Regions from separate parts of the Rathayibacter festucae DSM 15932 genome, predicted to be linked through region 1. Evidence: predicted binding sites of a transcription regulator. Region 1 holds the regulator's gene; the other holds the start of a gene.

Region 1 (3,402 bases):
CGCCTGGCGGACGGGCTGCCGATCGACGCGATCGACCCGGAACGGCGCCGCGAGGTCGCGGGGCTGATCGCCGACGGCCTCGTCGACGGCCGGGCCGCCCTCCGCGGGCGCCTCGTGCTGACCCTGCACGGCCGGCTGCTGGCCGACGCGGTCGTCCGCCGCCTGACGGACGGCTGAGCCGGACCGCTCCCTGCTGATCGAGCGGCCCGCGGAGCGGGCGGATCGAGATCCTCCGTCTGATGGACGGGGGTCTCGATACGCCGCCTGCGGCGGCTACTCGACCAGCATGTGGCCCCGCCTGCGGCGGCTGCTTTCGGTCATGTTGATCGAGTAGCCCGCGGAGCGGGCGTATCGAGATCCACCGTCCGATGTGCGTGGGTCTCGATACGCCGCCTGCGGCGGCTACTCGACCAGCATGGAAGGCGGCGTCTCTACTTGAAGAAGGGGATGCTCAGCGGGTACGTGTAGTACTCGCCGGCGCTGGCGCGCACCGAGGCGATGATCGCGAAGACGATCACGAGGATCGGCACGACGAGGAAGACGATGAAGCCGACGAGCACGAAGCTCAGGATCGTCCCGGCGACGTAGGCGATCAGCGTGGTCAGGTGGAAGTTCAGCGCCGTCTTCGCGTGCGCCTCGAGGAAGGGCCCGCGGCCCTTGAAGACGAGGTAGACGATCAGCGACGGGATGAAGCTGAAGAAGATGCCCGTGATGTGGGTGACGATCGCCCAGGTCTTCTCGTCGGCCGGGTTCAGCGGCGGGGCGGGCGTCGAGTAGGCGGGCGGCGGCGGGGGCGGGGTGGCCGACATGGTGATCTCCGTCTCAGGAATCGGCGCGTCGGGCGACCCCGGGCGCTCGGCGTCCATCGTGGCAGAGAGCGAGTCGCGACGGGGGCGGATCCTGGGCGAGCCCCGCCCTCCTTCCTCCTGCGCGGTTATGATTGGCACTCAATCTCGCGGAGTGCCAAGCTCCGCGCGGCGCCACGGCGCCGAGGTGGTCGTGCCGCGAGGCACCCGGAGTCCGGCGGGAGGTCGGTCGTATGGTGACGGAGCGCGGTCTCCAGGTCCTGCGCGTGATCGTGCAGGACTACGTCGCGAACCGCGAGCCGGTGGGCTCCAAGTCGATCGTCGAGCGCCACGCGTTCGGCGTCTCCGCGGCGACCATCCGCAACGAGATGGCGCAGCTCGAGGAGGAGGAGCTGATCGCGGCCCCGCACACCTCCTCCGGCCGCGTCCCCACCGACAAGGGCTACCGCCTCTTCGTCGACCAGCTGACCGACCTGCGCCCGCTGACCGCGGCGCAGCGGCAGGCGATCGAGACCTTCCTCGGCCAGAGCCCCGACCTCGACGAGGTGCTCGTGCGGACGGTGCGGCTGCTCTCGCAGCTCACCAACAGCGTCGCGCTCGTGCAGTACCCCTCCTTCGGCGCGGCGCGCATCCGTCACGTCGAGCTGGTCGCCCTCGCCCCGCGGCGGCTGCTCTCCGTGCTGATCACCGACACCGGCCGCGTCGACCAGCGCGTGCTCGAGACGCCCGAGGACGTCGACGAGCTGCTGCTCGGCGAGATCCGGGCGAAGCTCAACACGGCCGTTCTCGGGCTCGGTCTCGCCGCTGCGGCGGAGACGCTGCAGAGCGCGACCGAGCAGTTCAGCCCCGAGCGCCGCGACGTCGTCGACCCGGTCGTGCAGACGCTGCTCGAGCAGGTCGGCGCGAACCGGCAGGACCGCCTGGTGATGGCGGGCGCCGCGAACCTGGTGCGCACCGAGGAGGACTTCTCCGGCAGCATCTACCCCGTTCTCGAGGCGATCGAGGAGCAGGTCGAGCTGCTGCGCCTCTTCGCCGAGATGACGCCGGACCCGCGCGGCATCTCGGTCCGCATCGGCCGCGAGAACGCGCCGTTCGGCCTCCAGGAGACCTCCGTGCTGACCAGCGGCTACAACACGGCCGGCGGCCAGGTCTCGCGCCTGGGGGTCCTCGGACCGATCAGGATGGACTACTCCGGCAACATCGCGGCGGTCCGCGCCGTCGCCCGCTACCTCTCCCGCCTCCTCGGCGAGGAATGACCCGCTCCCAGACCCTCGCCGGACACCCCCGGCTCCCGACAGGTCCGCCGTGCCCGGCGCACCGACCCACGAACGAAGGACGAAGCCCCCTGTGGCCGATCACTACGAAGTCCTCGGCGTCGACCGAGACGCCTCCGCCGACGAGATCAAGAAGGCGTACCGCCGGCTCGCGCGCGAGCTGCACCCCGACGTCAACCCGAGCGCGGACGCGTCCGAGCGCTTCAAGCTCGTCACGCACGCCTACGACGTCCTGAGCGACGCCCAGCAGCGCCAGCAGTACGACCGCGGCCCGCAGGACGGCTTCCCCGGCGGCGGCGGGCAGGGCTTCGGCGGCTTCGGCGACATCTTCGAGACGTTCTTCGGCCAGGGCGCGCAGGGCTCCTCGCGCGGCCCGCGGTCGCGCCGGGAGCGCGGCCAGGACGCGCTGCTCCGCGTCGAGGTCTCGCTCGACGAGGTCATCTTCGGCACCCACCGCGACCTCGAGGTCGACACGGCCGTGCTCTGCGAGACCTGCCAGGGCTCGTGCTGCCAGCCGGGCACCTCGCCGGTCACCTGCGACATCTGCCACGGCTCGGGCCAGATCCAGCGCACCGTCCGCTCGCTGCTCGGCAACGTGATGACGGCCAGCCCCTGCGGCACCTGCCGCGGCTACGGCACCGTCATCGCCACCCCGTGCTCCACCTGCCAGGGCCAGGGCCGCGTCCGCGCGCGCCGGACCATCCCCGTCGACGTCCCCGCGGGTGTCGACACGGGCCTCCGCCTGCAGATGCCCGGCAGCGGCGAGGTCGGCCCGGCGGGCGGACCGAGCGGCGACCTCTACCTCGAGATCAAGGTCAAGCACCACGACATCTTCAGCCGCAACGGCGACGACCTGCTCTGTACCCTCGAGGTGCAGATGACGGACGCGATCCTCGGCTCGACGACGACCCTCGCGGCGCTCGACGGCGACATCGAGATCGAGGTGAAGCCGGGCACGCAGAGCACCGAGATCGTCACGATCAAGGGCCGCGGCGTCACCAAGCTGCGCGGCAACGGCCGCGGCGACCTCCGCGTCGGCATCCAGGTCGTCACTCCCACCAAGCTGGGGCACCGCGAGCGCGAGCTGGTGCAGGAGTTCGCCAAGCACTACAAGCCACAGAAGCCGGCCCTCACGCACTTCCAGCAGGGGCTCTTCTCCAAGCTCCGCGACCGCTTCCTGGGCTGACCGGATCCGGCGTGGCGCACCACTACATCGACGAGTCGCTCGACTCCGGGGACTTCGTCGCCGGCGGCCGGCTGGAGCTCTCCGGCGCGGAGGCGCGCCACCTCGCGACCGTGAGCCGGATCCGCGCGGGCGAGAG
Region 2 (3,402 bases), 660 kb from region 1:
CGATGGTGAGGCCGGCAGCGGCGTCGTTGATGTCCTTGACCGCGAGGTCGACGCCCGCGATCTCGGGCGGGCCGAGGACGGCCAGGGTGCCGGTCTGCGGGAGGATCGTGCCGATCTTCAGGGACAGGTCGCCGGACTCGCCGCCGTCGGTGCCCGCGTCTCCGCCGCCGCCGCTGGCGCAACCGGCGAGGACGAGAGCGCTGGCGCCCAGGAAGGCGACCCCGCTCAGGGTCGCCCGGAGGGATCGCGTACGGGCCGTCCCGGCCTTCGCGTGAACGCGCATGTTTCTCCTTGAGAGGTTCTGTCGTGGGAGCGGTGCCGGAGGCAACCGCTCGGCCAACCTAACCTTCGGAGAAGCCGTGAACAATACGGGGGTGTTTCAGATGCGTTTCGCGACCTGATCGTTACTTTTCGTCGTCGGAGCGCTCTCCCGCGACGCGATCCGCAGGTCCGACCGTCACGCGCCGCCTCCGGCGCTCGGCCGAGACGAGGTCGACTGAGAAGATCGCCAGGGCCGCCCAGACGAGCGCGAAGCCGATCCAGCGCTCCGGCGGCATCTCCTCGTGCAGGAGGAAGGCGCCGACGACGAACTGCAGCACCGGCGTCAGGTACTGGATGAAGCCGACGATCGAGAGCGGCAGCCGCCGGGCGGCGCCCGCGAAGAGCAGCAGCGGCACGGCGGTGACGATGCCGGCCGAGGCGAGGATGAGCGCGTGCCCCGTGCCCTCCGTCGCCAGCGTCAGCCCGACGGTCGAGCCGACGACCAGCAGCTGCACGATCGCGAGCGGCGTGAGCCAGAGCGTCTCGAGAGTGAGACCGCTGACCGCGTCCATCCGACCGCCGACCCGGCTCTTCACCAGGCCGTAGAGGCCGAAGGAGAAGGCGAGCGCGAGCGAGACCCAGGGGAAGGAGCCGTAGCCGACGGCGATCACGAGGACGGCGACGGCGCTGATCGCCATCGCGACCCACTGCGCCCGCCGCAGCCGCTCGCGCAGCACGATCACGCCGAGCAGCACCGTGACGAGCGGGTTCATGAAGTAGCCGAGGGCCGCCTCGATCACGTGGCCCGTGGTCGTCGCGATGACGTAGACCTGCCAGTTGATGTAGATCAGCACGCCGGCGATCGCCATCACGCCGACCAGCCGCGGCTCGCGCAAGAGCGCCGCGAAGCCGCGCCAGCTGCGCGTCACCGTGAGCAGGAGCAGGCAGAAGACCAGCGAGAAGAGCACCCGCAGCGCGACGATCTCGAACGGCGAGGCGGGGGCCATCGCGATGAAGTAGAGCGGCATCGCGCCCCAGAGCAGGTAGGCGGCGAAGCCGAACCAGAGGCCGGTCGACGACAGCGCGCCGCCGGCGCCCGTCACGGGCAGGGCCTCGACGCCCTCGCCGGCCGCGGCATCGCCCGTCGTCGGCGAGGCGGGATCGGCGGGGAGGCGGGAGGCGGGCACCCGTCCGATGCTACGCAGGCCCGGAGCCCGCGGACCGCCCGGAACGGTCACCGGACGTCAGGATCAGGCCACCGGTCGCGAAGAGGACCGGGCGCACGACGAAGGGCCCGGCGACTCGCGTCGCCGGGCCCTTCGGGGATCCGTCTCTAGCGGACCACGACCGCGAGGACGTCGCGGGCGGAGAGGACCAGCAGGTCGTCCCCACCGAACTTGACCTCGGTTCCGCCGTACTTGGAGTAGATGACCTTGTCACCGACGGCCACGTCGAGCGGGACGCGGTTGCCGTTGTCGTCGATGCGGCCGGGGCCGACGGCGACGACTTCGCCCTCCTGGGGCTTCTCCTTGGCGGTGTCGGGGATGACGAGACCGGAAGCAGTGACCTGCTCGGCCTCGACCTGCTTGATGACGATGCGATCTTCGAGCGGCTTGATGGACACCGACACGGTTGACCTCTTTCTTGACGACGACGGGGGCGGAGCGCCGCCGTTGGCAGACACGCTCCGAGAGTGCTAGCTCCACTGTAGAGGCTCCGCTGGCACTCGTGCAATCAGAGTGCCAGGCAGGCGCGCCGCGTCGTGCGGAGGGCGTGGCCTAGCATGGCCGGATGCAACGCGCCGAGCTGGTCGAGCTCCTCTCCCCCGAGGGCCTCCGGCTCCTCGACTCGCTCGACGGCTACCGCGCGGACGACCTGGTGCGCGCCGTCGCCGCGCTCCGCTCCGCCGGCCACTCCCCCGGCCTGGTGTCGGCCGTGCTGACCCAGGCTCGGCTGCGGGCGAAGGCGACCGGGAAGTTCGGCGAGTTCGCCCGGTCGATGCTCTTCACGGACGCCGGGCTCGAGCAGGCGACCCGCCTCCGAGTCGCGGCGCTGCACGCCGGCCGCTTCTCCTCGGCCGGGCTCACCCGCATCGCCGACCTCGGCAGCGGCATCGGCGGCGACGCCCTCGCGATGGCGGCCATCGACCTCGAGGTGACCGCGGTGGACGCGGACGAGATCACCGCGACCCTCGCCAGCTTCAACCTCGCCCCGTTCCCCTCCGCTCAGGCCGTGCACGGCGACGCCGAGTCGTTCGACCTGGACGGCTTCGACGCCGTGTACCTGGACCCGGCCCGCCGCACCGCCGGCCACCGGGAGACCCGGCGCCTCGACGATCCCGACGACTACTCCCCCTCGCTCGACTTCGCCTTCGGCCTGGCCGAGGCGCGGCCCGTGGGCGTGAAGCTCGGGCCTGGCTTCGACCGCGAGCGAATCCCGGCGGACGCGGAGGCGCAGTGGGTGTCGGTCGACGGCGAGCTCGTCGAGACGGGCCTGTGGTTCGGTCCGCTCGCTCGGCCGGGCGTCCGCCGGTCCGCGCTCCTGCTCTCGGCGACCGGCGCCGTGGAGCTCACCGCACCGGCCGACAGCGACGACGAGGAGGTGGGCGACCTCGGCGCGTTCGTGCACGAGCCGGACGGGTCGGCCATCCGCGCGCGCCTGCTCGGCGAGCTGGCCCGCACCAGCGGCTCGCGGATGCTCTCGCCCGGCATCGCCTACCTCACGGGCGACGAGCCGTCCGCGTCGCCGTTCCTGCGGAGCTTCCGCGTGCTCGCGGAGCTGCCCCTGGACGAACGCACCCTCGCGCGCGAGCTGCGCGCCCGCGGCATCGGCGTCCTGGAGATCAAGAAGCGCGGCGTCGATGTGGACCCCGCGCGCTTCCGCAGGAAGCTCGGCCTGGCCGGGCGGGGCAGCGCCGTCCTGATCCTCACCAGGATCCAGGGGCGCCACCGCGCCCTGCTCGCCGAGCGCGTCTCCTGAGACCCGCCGCCGGCGCCTAGTAGCCGGAGGAGGAGGTCGCCGCGTCGAGGGCGACCACGAAGATCACGATCGTGACGGCCAGGTAGATCAGCGAGACCACGACGCCGGCGATGCCGGTGATGATCGCGGTCAGCGCGAAGCCGCGTGCTCCCGGCTCGCGAC

The links. The regulator HrcA, encoded in region 1, represses chaperone genes, less so after heat shock. The targets are predictions, from matches to a motif close to TTNGCACTCGNNNNNNNCGAGTGCNAA.
Region 2: groES (co-chaperone GroES) is a predicted target of HrcA. The motif match lies at 1,981-2,007, and genes of this name have one in related genera.

The regions. Positions count from the first base shown of each region.
Region 1 covers NZ_CP028137.1:858,469-861,870, forward strand. Annotated here, with positions in the region: gene hemW (radical SAM family heme chaperone HemW) at 1-177, shown strand, start outside; gene C1I64_RS04000 (DUF4870 domain-containing protein) at 432-809, opposite strand; gene hrcA (heat-inducible transcriptional repressor HrcA) at 1,040-2,062, shown strand; gene dnaJ (molecular chaperone DnaJ) at 2,154-3,266, shown strand; gene C1I64_RS04015 (16S rRNA (uracil(1498)-N(3))-methyltransferase) at 3,278-3,402, shown strand, end outside.
Region 2 covers NZ_CP028137.1:203,283-206,684, reverse strand. Annotated here, with positions in the region: gene C1I64_RS01060 (ABC transporter substrate-binding protein) at 1-283, opposite strand, end outside; gene rarD (EamA family transporter RarD) at 405-1,364, opposite strand; gene groES (co-chaperone GroES) at 1,595-1,891, opposite strand; gene C1I64_RS01045 (class I SAM-dependent methyltransferase) at 2,053-3,240, shown strand; gene C1I64_RS19925 (DUF4190 domain-containing protein) at 3,257-3,402, opposite strand, start outside.